Regions from separate parts of the Mesorhizobium sp. WSM3879 genome, predicted to be linked through region 4. Evidence: predicted binding sites of a transcription regulator. Region 4 holds the regulator's gene; each other region holds the start of a gene.
The links. The regulator LexA, encoded in region 4, represses DNA repair genes until DNA is damaged. The targets are predictions, from matches to a motif close to TGTTCNNNNTGTGTTCNG.
Positions count from the first base shown of each region.

Region 1 (3,131 bases), 190 kb from region 4:
GATTGCCTGGACCAGAAGGCCGGCATGGTCTCGCAGCCATGGCCGATGACTGGCACGCCGCGCGTCTCCAGCACTTCCAGCGTCTTTTCGATGTCGAGGATCGCCTTGGCGCCGGCCGAGACGACGACGACCGGCGTGCGCGCCAGCTCGTCGAGGTCGGCCGAGATGTCAAAACTCTTTTCGGCGCCCTTGTGGACGCCGCCGATGCCGCCGGTGGCGAAGACCTTTATGCCGGCCATGTGCGCGGCGATCATGGTGGCGGCCACGGTGGTGCCGCCGGTGCGCTTTTGGGCGACGGCAAAGCCGATATCGGCACGCGACAGCTTCATGGCGTCGCCGGTCATGGCAAGCGATTCGCGCTCGCCATCGGAAAGGCCAATCTTGATGCGGCCATCGACCACGGCGATCGTCGCCGCCACCGCGCCGCCATCGGCGATGATCTGCTCGACCTTGGCGGCCATCGCGCCATTGTCGGGGTATGGCATGCCGTGCGTGATGATGGTGCTTTCCAGCGCCACCACAGGCCGCCCGGCGGCAAGCGCCTCCACCACTGGCGGATGAATGTCGATGAAGGGGCGGGCGGTTTCGGGCGTCATGTCCGTTCTCCACTCCGGAGAAAACACTCCGGCAAGATAGTTTTGTGGCCCTATGCCACCACCCGTGCCTCGGGCACAAGGGCAAGCGCCTGGCCGAAACTGCCGGCGGTGAAAGACGGTACCGCCTCGGCGCTCTCGATGGCGAGCATCGCCGCGGCAACACCTTCGCGCAGTGCCTTCCGCAAAGGCAGCCCGCGCAGCAGCGCGGCAACCGTTGCTCCGGTCAGGGCGTCGCCGGCGCCGGTTACGTCGGCAACTCGTCGCGGGGAGGGCGGGTCGATGGCGAAGACGCCCGATTGGTCGAAGCCGAGCACCGGAGCCCTGCCGGCCGTGATCACGCCTGCCGTCAAGCTCAGCCGCCTGAGTTCCCCGACAAGACCGCGGCCGGAAATATCCGCACCAGCCAGCGCCGCCGCCTCTCGGCGGTTCATGAACAGCAGCGAAAGATTGCCGAGCAGCGGCGCTAGCCGCACCACCTTGGCCGGCGAGATGGCGATGGCGAAAATCGGCCTGTCGCCGGCTTGCGCAACCAGACGCTCGAGGGCCGCCGTCGGCAGGTTCGCGTCGCAGAGGATCGCGTCTGCCTCGGCGATCGCCTCGCGCACCTTGGCGCGGCGGATCTGCTTGGGGAAGGCGAGGTCGTAAAGGCCCATATCGGCAAAGCCGACGATCAGCTCCCCCTCGCTGTCGATCAGCGCAGTGTAGCTCGGCGTCGTGCGGTCGAGGAACACCGCCGAAAGGTCGGCAATGCCGGCCTCGTCGATCGCCGATGCGACGGTCTCACCCGCCGCATCGCCGCCGCGCACCGAAAGCAGCGAGGCCGAGACGCCGCGCTTCACAATGCTGCGCAGCGCGTTGAAGACGCCGCCGCCGACATCCTCGCGCATGATGCCGGGATTGGATGCGGCGGGCACGTAAGGGCCCGAGACCTGGCCGCGCCGGTCGATATGGGCGCCGCCCAGCGCCAGGATGTTTGGGGATGTCGGCATGCCGCGGAGGTGACCTCGTTGATTGTTTGCGTGCGCACACTAGGTTTCCGCGCATCGCCCCGCAATCGGGTCGCGATTCGGGCCGCCCGGATAACGAGATCTCGCTTGGATCAGCAGCACTGGTTCACGCCATCTCTAATGAGACAAAAATAGAACAAATCCAGATATTGTTTGTTTTCCAGTCATTTGCTGCCTCTTGCCAGATGAGAACAAAAAAGGTACAAACTGGCAGGGATCACGGATTGTCCGGCCTTCATTGACGACCAAGGGGTGATGTATCATGGCTCAGAATAGTTTGCGGCTTGTAGAGGATAAGGCAGTGGACAAATCAAAGGCTCTGGATGCGGCGCTGTCGCAAATCGAGCGCGCTTTCGGCAAGGGCTCGATCATGCGGCTCGGTGCCAATGAGCAGGTGGTCGAGATCGAAACCGTGCCGACGGGATCGCTCGGGCTGGACATCGCGCTCGGCGTCGGCGGGTTGCCGCGCGGCCGCATCATCGAAATCTACGGGCCGGAAAGCTCGGGCAAGACGACGCTGGCGCTGCACACGGTTGCGGAAGCCCAGAAGAAGGGCGGTATCTGCGCCTTCGTCGATGCCGAGCACGCGCTCGATCCGGTCTATGCCCGCAAGCTCGGCGTAGACCTCGAAAACCTCCTGATCTCGCAGCCCGACACGGGTGAGCAGGCGCTGGAGATCTGCGACACGCTGGTGCGCTCCGGCGCCATCGACGTTCTGGTGGTCGATTCGGTGGCGGCGCTGACGCCGCGCGCCGAAATCGAGGGCGAGATGGGCGACGCGCTGCCCGGCCTGCAGGCCCGTCTGATGAGCCAGGCGCTGCGCAAGCTGACCGCATCGATCTCGCGCTCCAACACCATGGTCATCTTCATCAACCAGATCCGTATGAAGATCGGCGTCATGTTCGGCTCGCCGGAAACCACGACCGGCGGCAATGCGCTGAAATTCTACGCCTCGGTGCGCCTCGACATCCGCCGCATCGGCTCGGTCAAGGATCGCGACGAAGTGGTCGGCAACCAGACCCGCGTCAAGGTGGTGAAGAACAAGCTGGCTCCGCCCTTCAAGGTGGTCGAGTTCGACATCATGTATGGCGAGGGCGTGTCGAAGACCGGCGAGCTCGTCGATCTCGGGGTCAAGGCCGGCGTGGTCGAGAAGTCGGGCGCCTGGTTCTCCTACAATTCGCAGCGTCTCGGTCAGGGCCGTGAGAACGCCAAGCTTTTCCTGCGCGACAATCCGGACACAGCGCGCGAGATCGAGCTGGCGCTGAGGCAGAATGCCGGGCTGATCGCCGAAAAATTCCTCGAGAACGGCGGCTCCGAAGGCGGTGGTGACGACAGCTTCGAGGACGAGGCTGGCGCGATGTAGGCACTGCCGGAGTTCGGCCATAATCCGGATCCATTATCTAAAGCTGATGTAATCGAGTTCCCTAGTACTGCGTTCGAACCGCCGGCCTTCGTGCCGGCGGTTTACGTTTGGGGGCGAGGGCACAGGCCGCCCAGCCTGAGGATTGGCCTTGGTTCCGTGTTTCTG
Region 1 covers NZ_NSFZ01000004.1:479,973-483,103, reverse strand. Annotated here, with positions in the region: gene CK218_RS12335 (pseudouridine-5'-phosphate glycosidase) at 1-596, opposite strand, end outside; gene CK218_RS12330 (carbohydrate kinase family protein) at 647-1,585, opposite strand; gene recA (recombinase RecA) at 1,866-2,966, shown strand.
Region 1: recA (recombinase RecA) is a predicted target of LexA. The motif match lies at 1,791-1,808, and genes of this name have one in related genera.

Region 2 (3,131 bases), on a different contig from region 4:
CAGCTGATCGAACATGGTGATGCCCCACATGTCGGCGCCGGTCAGCGGCTTCGGGTTGAACGACAGGTCGGACGACGGCTGCGTCGGCGAGGTATGGTCGCCTTCGATCGCTCCGCCCGGTGCCGGCACTTCCTTCACCGGAATGATCGGTTCGCCATTGCGCCGATCGAGCACATAAAGATCGCCCTGCTTGGTCGGCCCTACCAGTGCCGGCACCACGCCGCTCCCCGTCGTGATGTCGACCAGCGTCGGCTGCGCCGGCACGTCCATGTCCCACAGGTCGTGATGCACCGTCTGGCGCACCCAGCGCAACTGTCCGGTGTTGAGGTCGAGCGCAGTGATCGAGGAGGAGAATTTTTCGACATCGGCGCTGCGGCCCATGCCGAGCTGGTCGGGCGTCTGGTTGCCGAGCGGCAGGTAGAGCAGGCCAAGCTTCTCGTCGGCGCTCGCCGTTGACCACATGTTGGGCGAGTTGTTGGTGTAGTTCTGCCCCGCCGGCAGCGGCGTCGTCTGATCCGGTTTGCCGGAATCCCAATTCCACAACAGCGCGCCGGTGCCCGCGTCATAGGCGCGGATGACGCCCGACGGCTCCTCGGTCGAATAATTGTCGTTGACCGCGCCCCCAACGATGATCTTGCCGGCGAGGATGAGCGGCGCCGAGGTCGAATAGTAATAGCCCGACTTCGGAAAGGGCATGTTGGCCATCAGGTTCAGCGTGCCACCTTCGGCGAAGGACGGACAAACTTGCCCGTTCGCGGCATCGAGAGCGATCAGCCGGGCGTCCGAAGTCGGCAGGTAGATGCGTGCCGCGCAGGGCTGGCCCGCCGCGATCTTCGCATCGGCGTAATAGGAAACTCCGCGGCAGGTCTGGTGCTGGCGGTTGGGATCGAGCTTGATCTTCGGGTCGTAGCGCCATTTCTCCTTGCCGGTCGCGGCATCGATGGCGATGGCGAAATTGTGGGGCGTGCAGATGTAGAGCGCATCACCGACCTTGAGTGGCGTTACCTGATAGGTCGTCTCGCCGATGTCGTCCGGACCCTTCATGTCGCCGGTGCGGTAGGTCCAGGCCGGCTGCAGCTTGGCGACATTATCCGGCGTGATCTGAGCGAGCGGCGAGTAACGCTGGCCGAACGGCGTGCGGCCGTAGAAATGCCATTCGCCCGCCGGCATGTCGCCGCCGAGATTGGCCGTCGGCGTCACCTTATCGGTGTTGAGCGTGCCGCCGATGTCCTTCGGATCGGCGGTCATCGAATAGCCGGCCACTGCAAGCGATGCGAGCACCGCCAGGATGAGCGGAGCGCGTCCGTCCGGACCGGTGAATCCCCGCCTGGCCCATGGCGTCAGCAGCCAGAGCGCGATGAGAACGATGATGCCGCCGCGCGGGCCGAGCTGCCACCAATCAAAGCCGGTTTCCCACACCGCCCAGCACAGCGAGGCGAGCACGATCGCGGCATAGAGCCAGAGCCCTGTCGATCTGCGGCGGAAAACGAGCCAGGCGGTGATCAGGAAGGCCAGTCCGGCAATCAGGTAGTACCAGCTGCCACCCAACGTCACCAGCCAGATGCCGCCGCCGCCGAGGACCAGGCCGATAAGCAAAAGGACGAGGGAGGTGATGGTGACAGCCAAGACGATACTCCTTCGACTGTTGCGCGCTTGCGGCGCCTCTGAGGCAACGGCTTGCCGTCCCTGCCCTGTTGGCAGCTTTCTCTCGCAAGTTGCGCCTGTCAAGGCGGCCCCGAACAGGAACAACTAGAACAAAACGGAGACACTTCTGGCCTTTCGCTGCCGAATCACTACATTCGGGGGCGATGTCCGGCTTTTCGGAAGACATGCCCTTTTTTGACGAACCGAATGCGCGGCCCGCCGCCCCATCCGGTCTTGCCGCGCGCGCCATGGCCGCACGCAACGCGCAGAACCGTGCGCCCGATTATCTGAACGGCCTCAATCCCGAACAGCGGCTCGCTGTTGAAACGACCGAAGGCCCGGTTCTGGTGCTGGCCGGCGCCGGCACCGGCAAGACGCGGGTGCTCACCACGCGAATCGCCCACATCCTTGCCACCGGCAGGGCCTTCCCCTCGCAGATTCTCGCCGTCACCTTCACCAACAAGGCCGCGCGCGAGATGAAGCAGCGCATCGGCTTGCTGATCGGCGAGCAGAATGTCGAGGGCATGCCCTGGCTCGGCACCTTCCACTCGATCGGGGTCAAGCTGCTGCGCCGCCATGCCGAGCTTGCCGGATTGAAATCCGATTTCACCATCCTCGATACCGATGACGTGGTCCGGCTGATCAAGCAGCTGATCCAAGCCGAAAGTCTGGACGACAAGCGCTGGCCGGCCAAGACCTTCGCGCAGATGATCGACAACTGGAAGAACAAGGGCCTTGGCCCCGACGAGATTCCGGAAGGCGACGCGCGCAGCTTCGGCAACGGCAAGGGGCGCCAGCTCTACAAGGCCTATCAGGAACGGCTGCAGACGCTGAATTCCTGCGACTTCGGCGATCTCCTCTATCACCCGATCCGCATCTTCCGCGCCTATCCGGACGTGCTGAAGGACTATCACCACAAGTTCAAATACATCCTGGTCGACGAGTACCAGGACACCAACACCGCTCAATACATGTGGCTGCGCTTGTTGGCGCAGAGGCCGCAATCCTCCCCCCTTGAGGGGGAGGTGTCCGCGAAGCGGACGGAGGGGGTCGCCGCGGAAGGCGCCGCCCAGTCATCAGGCGCCGGAGCGTCGAGCACTGCCGCGAGGACCCCTCCCGACCGGGCTTCACCCGGCCACCCTCCCCTCAAGGGGGAGGGAAACCGGCGTCAATCCACTGTCAACATTTGCTGCGTCGGCGACGACGACCAGTCGATCTATGGCTGGCGCGGCGCCGAGGTCGACAATATCCTGCGCTTCGACAAGGATTTTCCGGGCGCCACCATCATCAGGCTGGAGCGCAACTACCGCTCCACCGCGCATATACTGGGTGCGGCTTCGCATCTTATCGCCCACAATGAGGGCCGCTTCGGCAAGACGCTGTTCACCGACCGCAACGACCCCGAGGACGATAAGGTGCATGTCCATGCCGCCTGGGATTCGGAGGAAGAGGCGCGCGCCATCGGCGAGGCGATCGAGGCCTACCAG
Region 2 covers NZ_NSFZ01000011.1:118,385-121,515, reverse strand. Annotated here, with positions in the region: gene CK218_RS22950 (glucose/quinate/shikimate family membrane-bound PQQ-dependent dehydrogenase) at 1-1,626, opposite strand, end outside; gene CK218_RS22945 (UvrD-helicase domain-containing protein) at 1,809-3,131, shown strand, end outside.
Region 2: CK218_RS22945 (UvrD-helicase domain-containing protein) is a predicted target of LexA. The motif match lies at 1,751-1,768, and genes of this name have one in related genera.

Region 3 (3,131 bases), on a different contig from region 4:
GTCACGGGCGGATCGCGCGGCATCGGTGCGGCGATATCGGTGGCCCTGAAGAATGCCGGCTATTCGGTCGCCGCGAACTATGCCGGCAATGACGAGGCGGCCCAGAAATTCAACGCCGAGACCGGCATCCCCGTCTACAAATGGTCGGTCGCCGATTATGACGCTTGCGCCGCCGGCATCGCCCAAGTCGAGGCCGATCTCGGTCCGGTCTCGGTGCTGGTCAACAATGCCGGCATCACCCGCGACACCATGTTCCACAAGATGACCCGCGAGCAGTGGAAGGAGGTCATCGACACCAACCTTTCCGGCGTCTTCAACATGACGCATCCGCTATGGAACGGCATGCGCGATAGGAAGTTCGGCCGCGTCATCACCATCTCCTCGATCAACGGCCAGAAAGGCCAGATGGGCCAGGTCAATTATTCGGCCTCGAAAGCCGGCGATATCGGCTTCACCAAGGCGCTTGCCCAGGAAGGCGCCCGCGCCGGCATCACCGTCAACGTTGTTTGCCCAGGCTACATCGCCACCGACATGGTCATGGCCGTGCCGGAAAAAGTGCGGGAATCGATCATCGCTCAGATCCCGGTCGGCCGTCTCGGCGAGCCGGAGGAGATTGCGCGCTGCGTCGTCTTCCTCGCCTCGGAAGACGCAGGCTTCATCACCGGCTCGACGATAAGCGCCAATGGCGGCCAGTATTTCGCCTGAGATCTTATTCGGCTGAACTCTTCTGACACCGATGGCAGGCGGCCCGCCGCAAACGGGCCGCCTGTTTTTGTCTGCGCTCCGGCGGCACCGGGTGGGCATGCCTCAATTTGGAACGCAATACTTAACGGCCTCCTCGCGCCCTGTGGAAACCCGGTTCACATGCTGTGAATTTTTCGGTGCACAAGCTGTGGACAACACCATATCTAGGGGTGAACAAACCGGGAATTTTTGCAGATCGCTGATTCGTCGCCGATTCGTTCCGGCTTTGGCCGAAAAGTTAACGGGCAACGCCGGAAACAGCGCGAAAAAGATTAACGACGATTAGGAAAGATCAACCATTTCATAATGTTCGCGGCCGCGCTCAAGTCCGTCGCGGTCGCTCTCCCACAAAGGTTAACGACGCTCCGGCACCAGCGCGAGCCAAGCACGAAACGGGCCAATTCACAGATTCAGCATGTGGTGAGACTCATGGCCAAAAAATCCACATGTAGCCGTGAACAAAACCTGAATCAGAGTGAGTCAGTGATTCGTCGCCGATTCGTTCCAGACTCGTTCCAACGGTTAATCAACCGCGGATTTTGACCTTGCCTGTCGTCGCGCCATCTCTTGATGGGAACATTCCGCTTTCCCTTGATGGGAACATTCCGCTTTCGCTTCGCGTCTGAAATCCCTATGTGTGCCCTGTCACACGCGACGGAACCGCCGCGTCCCCGACAACAAGCGGCAGAAAGCCTCATTTCCGAGCCGATGAATATCCAGCCGAAACCCTCCCAGCCGCTGATCCTTTCCGGCCGCGACGTGACGGCCGTGCTCGGCCCCACCAACACCGGCAAGACCCATCTCGCCATCGAGCGCATGGTAGCGCACGACACCGGCATCATCGGTCTGCCGCTGAGGCTCCTTGCCCGCGAAGTCTATACACGCGTCTGCGAGAAGGTCGGCGCCAGCAAGGTGGCGCTGATCACCGGCGAAGAGAAGATCGTGCCGGCGAGCGCGAGATATTCCGTCTGCACCGTGGAGGCGATGCCGCGAGAGACCGATGCCGCCTTCGTCGCCATCGACGAGGTGCAGCTCGCCGGCGACCTCGAACGCGGCCACATCTTCACCGACCGCATCCTGCATCTGCGCGGCCGCCAGGAGACGCTGCTTCTGGGCGCCGCCACCATGCACGGCATCCTGCAACGCCTGCTGAAGGGCGTCTCGGTGGTGACGCGGCCGCGGCTGTCGCATCTTGCCTATGCCGGCTCGAAGAAGCTCACCCGCCTGCCGCGGCGCACGGCGATCGTCGCCTTCTCCGCCGACGAGGTCTATGCCATCGCCGAATTGATCCGCCGCCAGCAGGGCGGTGCTGCCGTCGTTCTCGGCGCACTCAGTCCCCGCACCCGCAATGCCCAGGTGGAGATCTTCCAGTCGGGCGACGTCGACTATCTGGTCGCCACCGATGCCATCGGCATGGGCCTGAACCTCGACCTCGAGCACGTCGCCTTCGCCCAGAACCGCAAGTTCGACGGCTACCAATACCGCAACCTGACCGCCGCCGAGCTAGGCCAGATCGCGGGGCGTGCCGGCCGACACCTGCGCGACGGCACCTTCGGCGTTACCGGCCAGGTCGATCCGTTCGACGAGGATCTGGTCAAGAAGATCGAGGCGCACGATTTCGACCCGGTGAAGGTGCTGCAGTGGCGCACCGCCGATTTCGATTTTGCCAGCCTCGATGCCCTGAAACGCTCGATCGAGACCAACGCGCCGGTCGAAGGGCTGACCCGGGCACTGCCGGCGGTCGACGCTCAGGCGCTGGAACATTTGTCGCGCGACGCCGACATCAGGACGCTTGCCACCGGCAGGGAGCGCGTGGCGCTGCTGTGGGAAGCCTGCGCGCTGCCGGACTACCGCAAGATCGCGCCCGCCCAGCATGCCGACCTCATCGCCTCGATCTACATGGACCTTGCACGCCATGGCCATGTCGATGAGAATTACATGGCCGAGCAGGTGCGGCGAGCCGACACCACGGATGGTGATATCGACACGCTGTCGCACCGGATCGCCCAGATCCGCACCTGGACCTTCGTCTCCAACCGACCGGGCTGGCTGGCCGATCAGCTACACTGGCAGGAAAAGACGCGCGAAATCGAAGACAGATTGTCGGATGCACTGCATGAGCGGTTGACGAAACGCTTCGTAGACCGCAGGACTTCCGTCCTCATGCGGCGCCTTAGAGAAAATACCATGCCTGAAGCTGAAATCAGCCCAACCGGAACCGTGCTCGTCGAAGGCCATCACGTCGGCGAGCTGCAGGGATTCCGCTTCACCGCCGACCAGAGCGCCGGCGGCGAGGACGCCAAGGCGGTGCGCACCGCTGCCCAGAAGGCGCTCGCGGCTGAGTTCGAGGCGCGCGCCGAGCGCTTCGCCGCCTGCGCCAACGGCGA
Region 3 covers NZ_NSFZ01000007.1:61,890-65,020, reverse strand. Annotated here, with positions in the region: gene CK218_RS17165 (beta-ketoacyl-ACP reductase) at 1-705, shown strand, start outside; gene CK218_RS17160 (helicase-related protein) at 1,453-3,131, shown strand, end outside.
Region 3: CK218_RS17160 (helicase-related protein) is a predicted target of LexA. The motif match lies at 1,245-1,262, and genes of this name have one in related genera.

Region 4 (3,131 bases):
GAGGCGATGCGGCGGACCGGCATCTATCACATCATCTCGATTTCGGGCCTGCACATGGCGCTGGTCGCCGGCACGGTCATGCTTCTGCTGCGCGGCGCCTTTGCGCTGTTCCCGGATTTTTCGTCACGCCGGCCGGTGAAGAAGTATGCCGCGGCAATCGCGCTTATGTCGATCGCCGCCTATCTCGTCATCTCCGGGTTGGTGGTCGCCGCCGAGCGAAGCTTCATCATGCTGGCCGTCATGCTGATCGCCGTGCTTTTCGACCGCGCCGCGCTGACGATGCGCAATTTGGCGATCTCGGCCATCGCCGTCATCCTGGTGTCGCCGCATGAAGTGGTTGGCCCGAGCTTTCAGATGTCGTTCGCGGCAACCGCCGCCCTTGTCGGCGCCTATGCCGGCTGGTCCGACTACCGCGCCGGCAAGGTGAGAGCGCCGCCGGAAAAGCGTTCGTTCCTGCGGTTCATGTCGCACAAACTGGCAGTCGGAGCAGGTGGCGCCGCAATGACGTCGATCATTGCCGGAAGTGCCACGGCGCTGTTTGCCATCTGGCATTTCCAGCGCGTCTCGCCGCTCAGCCTGCTGGCCAATCTCGCGATCATGCCGATCGTCACGATCGTGATGTTTCTGGCCGTCGCCAGCGCGGTCATGATGCCGTTCGGCTTCGACGGGCCCTTCCTCTATTTGATGGGCAAGGGCCTGGCGGCGATGATCGCGATCTCGGCGTGGATTTCGGAGTGGTCGCCGGTCGATGCCGTGGGCCTGATCTCGATCCATTCGGTGCTGCTGGCGACGATCGCGCTCGTCATCGCCACGATGGCGACTACGTGGCTCAGGCTGACCGCAATTCCTTTCGCTGCCGCGGCCGTCATGATCATCCCGCAGGTGCGCACGCCGGACCTGCTGATCTCGGAGGACGCGCATCTGGTGGCGATGCCGATCGGCGGCGGCGAACTCGCCATCAATCGCGCCCGCTCCAACGAGTTCACCACCGATAACTGGAAACGTGCGCTCAAGGCCGAAACGATCGTGCCGCCGGAGACATTCGCCAAGGGCACGCTGGACTTGGCCGATCCGGTCGACCTGCCGCCTGGATCGCCCTTTTACTGCACGGGCGATCTCTGCATTGGCCGGCATCCATCAGGCGCGATCGTCGCGCTCGCCGAGAACCGCGAAGCTGCCCGGCCTGCCTGCGACTTCGCAGACCTCATCGTCATCAACGACGCCACGGCCTACAATCCCTGCCGCGATCCACGTATCCTCGTCGTCACCAAGCGGCAGCTCGCGCGCGACGGCAGTGCCGCCGTCTTCTTCGATCCGCAATCGGCGACGGCGCGAGCAACCATTCAATACGCCGTCGAAAAACCGTACCGCCCTTGGCACGAACAGCGGCGCTACTCGCGTGAGGCGAGGGGGTTGGCGCCTTACAAGAAGCCCGAGAAGGAAGCCAAGCCGCAGCCCCTCAGTAGCGGCGGATGAGCCCGACGAGCTTGCCCTGAACCTTGACGCGATCGGGACCGAAGATGCGCGTCTCATAGGCCGGATTGGCAGCCTCGAGCGCGATGGAGGCGCCCTTGCGGCGGAAGCGCTTCAGCGTCGCCTCCTCGTCGTCGACCAGCGCCACGACGATCTCCCCGGGGCTCGCAGTGCTGGCGTTGCGGATGATGACCGTGTCGCCGTCGAAGATGCCGGCCTCGATCATCGAGTCGCCTTTGACCTCGAGCGCGTAGTGCTCGCCGCCCGCGATCATGTCCGGCGGCACTGTGATCGAATGCGTCTGGTGCTGGATGGCGTCGATCGGCACGCCGGCGGCAATGCGACCCATCACCGGGATGGAGACGGCTGAACCGGCGTCGTCGTCATTGCTGGGCGTCGGCGTGCGGGCGGGCGCCGCGGGTTTGATCTGGCGGCCGAGATTGCCTTGGCCGCCCTGGATGACGCTCGGCGAGAATTTCTTCGCCGCATTGAGGCCGGGCGCGATCGAGTCAGGTAGGCGCAGCACTTCAAGGGCACGCGCCCGGTTCGGCAGCCGGCGAATGAAACCGCGCTCCTCCAGCGCCGTGATCAGGCGGTGGATGCCCGATTTCGAGGCAAGGTCGAGCGCTTCCTTCATCTCATCGAAAGACGGCGGAATGCCGCTTTCCTTGAGCCGTTCATGGATGAACATCAGCAGTTCATGTTGTTTGCGCGTCAGCATGGCGGCCCCCATGGGTTCTGAAACCAGAATCAGAAAAACAAACCCAGAACAAACACTATCTGTTCCAGTTGTGTTCCGCAACCGTTTAAAGTTTAGTGAATGTGTTGACGTTTTGTTCAGCGTAACATCAGAACGCTGCATTCCTCGCCGGCTTCAGCCGCCGGTGCGAAGGGTTGGCGCACGATCAGGCCATTGGCATCGGCGAGAATCCTCAACATCGAGGAATCCTGGATGCCGAACGGTGTTGCGATCAACGCCCCCGCATCTTCGCGGACCACGGCGCGCACATAGTCCTGCCTGAGATCGTTGGCGTGCATTGCGACGCCTAGCCGGGCCATGCGGATTTCCTGCCGGCAGGACCGGCCGCCCAGCCGCGCCAGAAGCGGCTTCAGGAACAGCTGCGAGCAGACCAGGCTTGCGACCGGATTGCCGGGCAGGCCGATGCAGCGAATGTCGCCGAGCCGGCCAAACATCAACGGCTTGCCGGGACGCATGGCGATCTTCCAGAAGTCGAGCTGCATGCCTTCGCCGGTCAGCACGTCGTGGATCAGGTCGTGGTCGCCGACGGAGGCGCCGCCAAGCGTGACGATGACGTCGGTGCCGGCCTTGACCGCCTTCTTGACCAGGGCCGCGATCGCGTCCTTGCGGTCGGCGGCGATGCCGAGGTCGAGCGCGCGCGCGCCGACCGACTGGGCCGTAGCTGTGACGCCATAGGCATTCGACGAGATGATCTGGTCGGGGCCGAGCGCGCTGCCCGGCGGCAGCAATTCGTCGCCGGTGGCGATGATGGCGAGCAGCGGCTGCCGCACCACGTTGAGACTCGGATGGTTGGCCGATGCCGCCAGCGAAAGCGCCGCCGGATCGAGCTGGCGGCCTTTTTCGAGGAGCAGGTCGCCCTCGCAGAAGTCGAGGCCGCGGCGACGGACGTTTCGTCCCT
Region 4 covers NZ_NSFZ01000004.1:289,934-293,064, reverse strand. Annotated here, with positions in the region: gene CK218_RS11370 (ComEC/Rec2 family competence protein) at 1-1,476, shown strand, start outside; gene lexA (transcriptional repressor LexA) at 1,460-2,194, opposite strand; gene glp (gephyrin-like molybdotransferase Glp) at 2,311-3,131, opposite strand, start outside.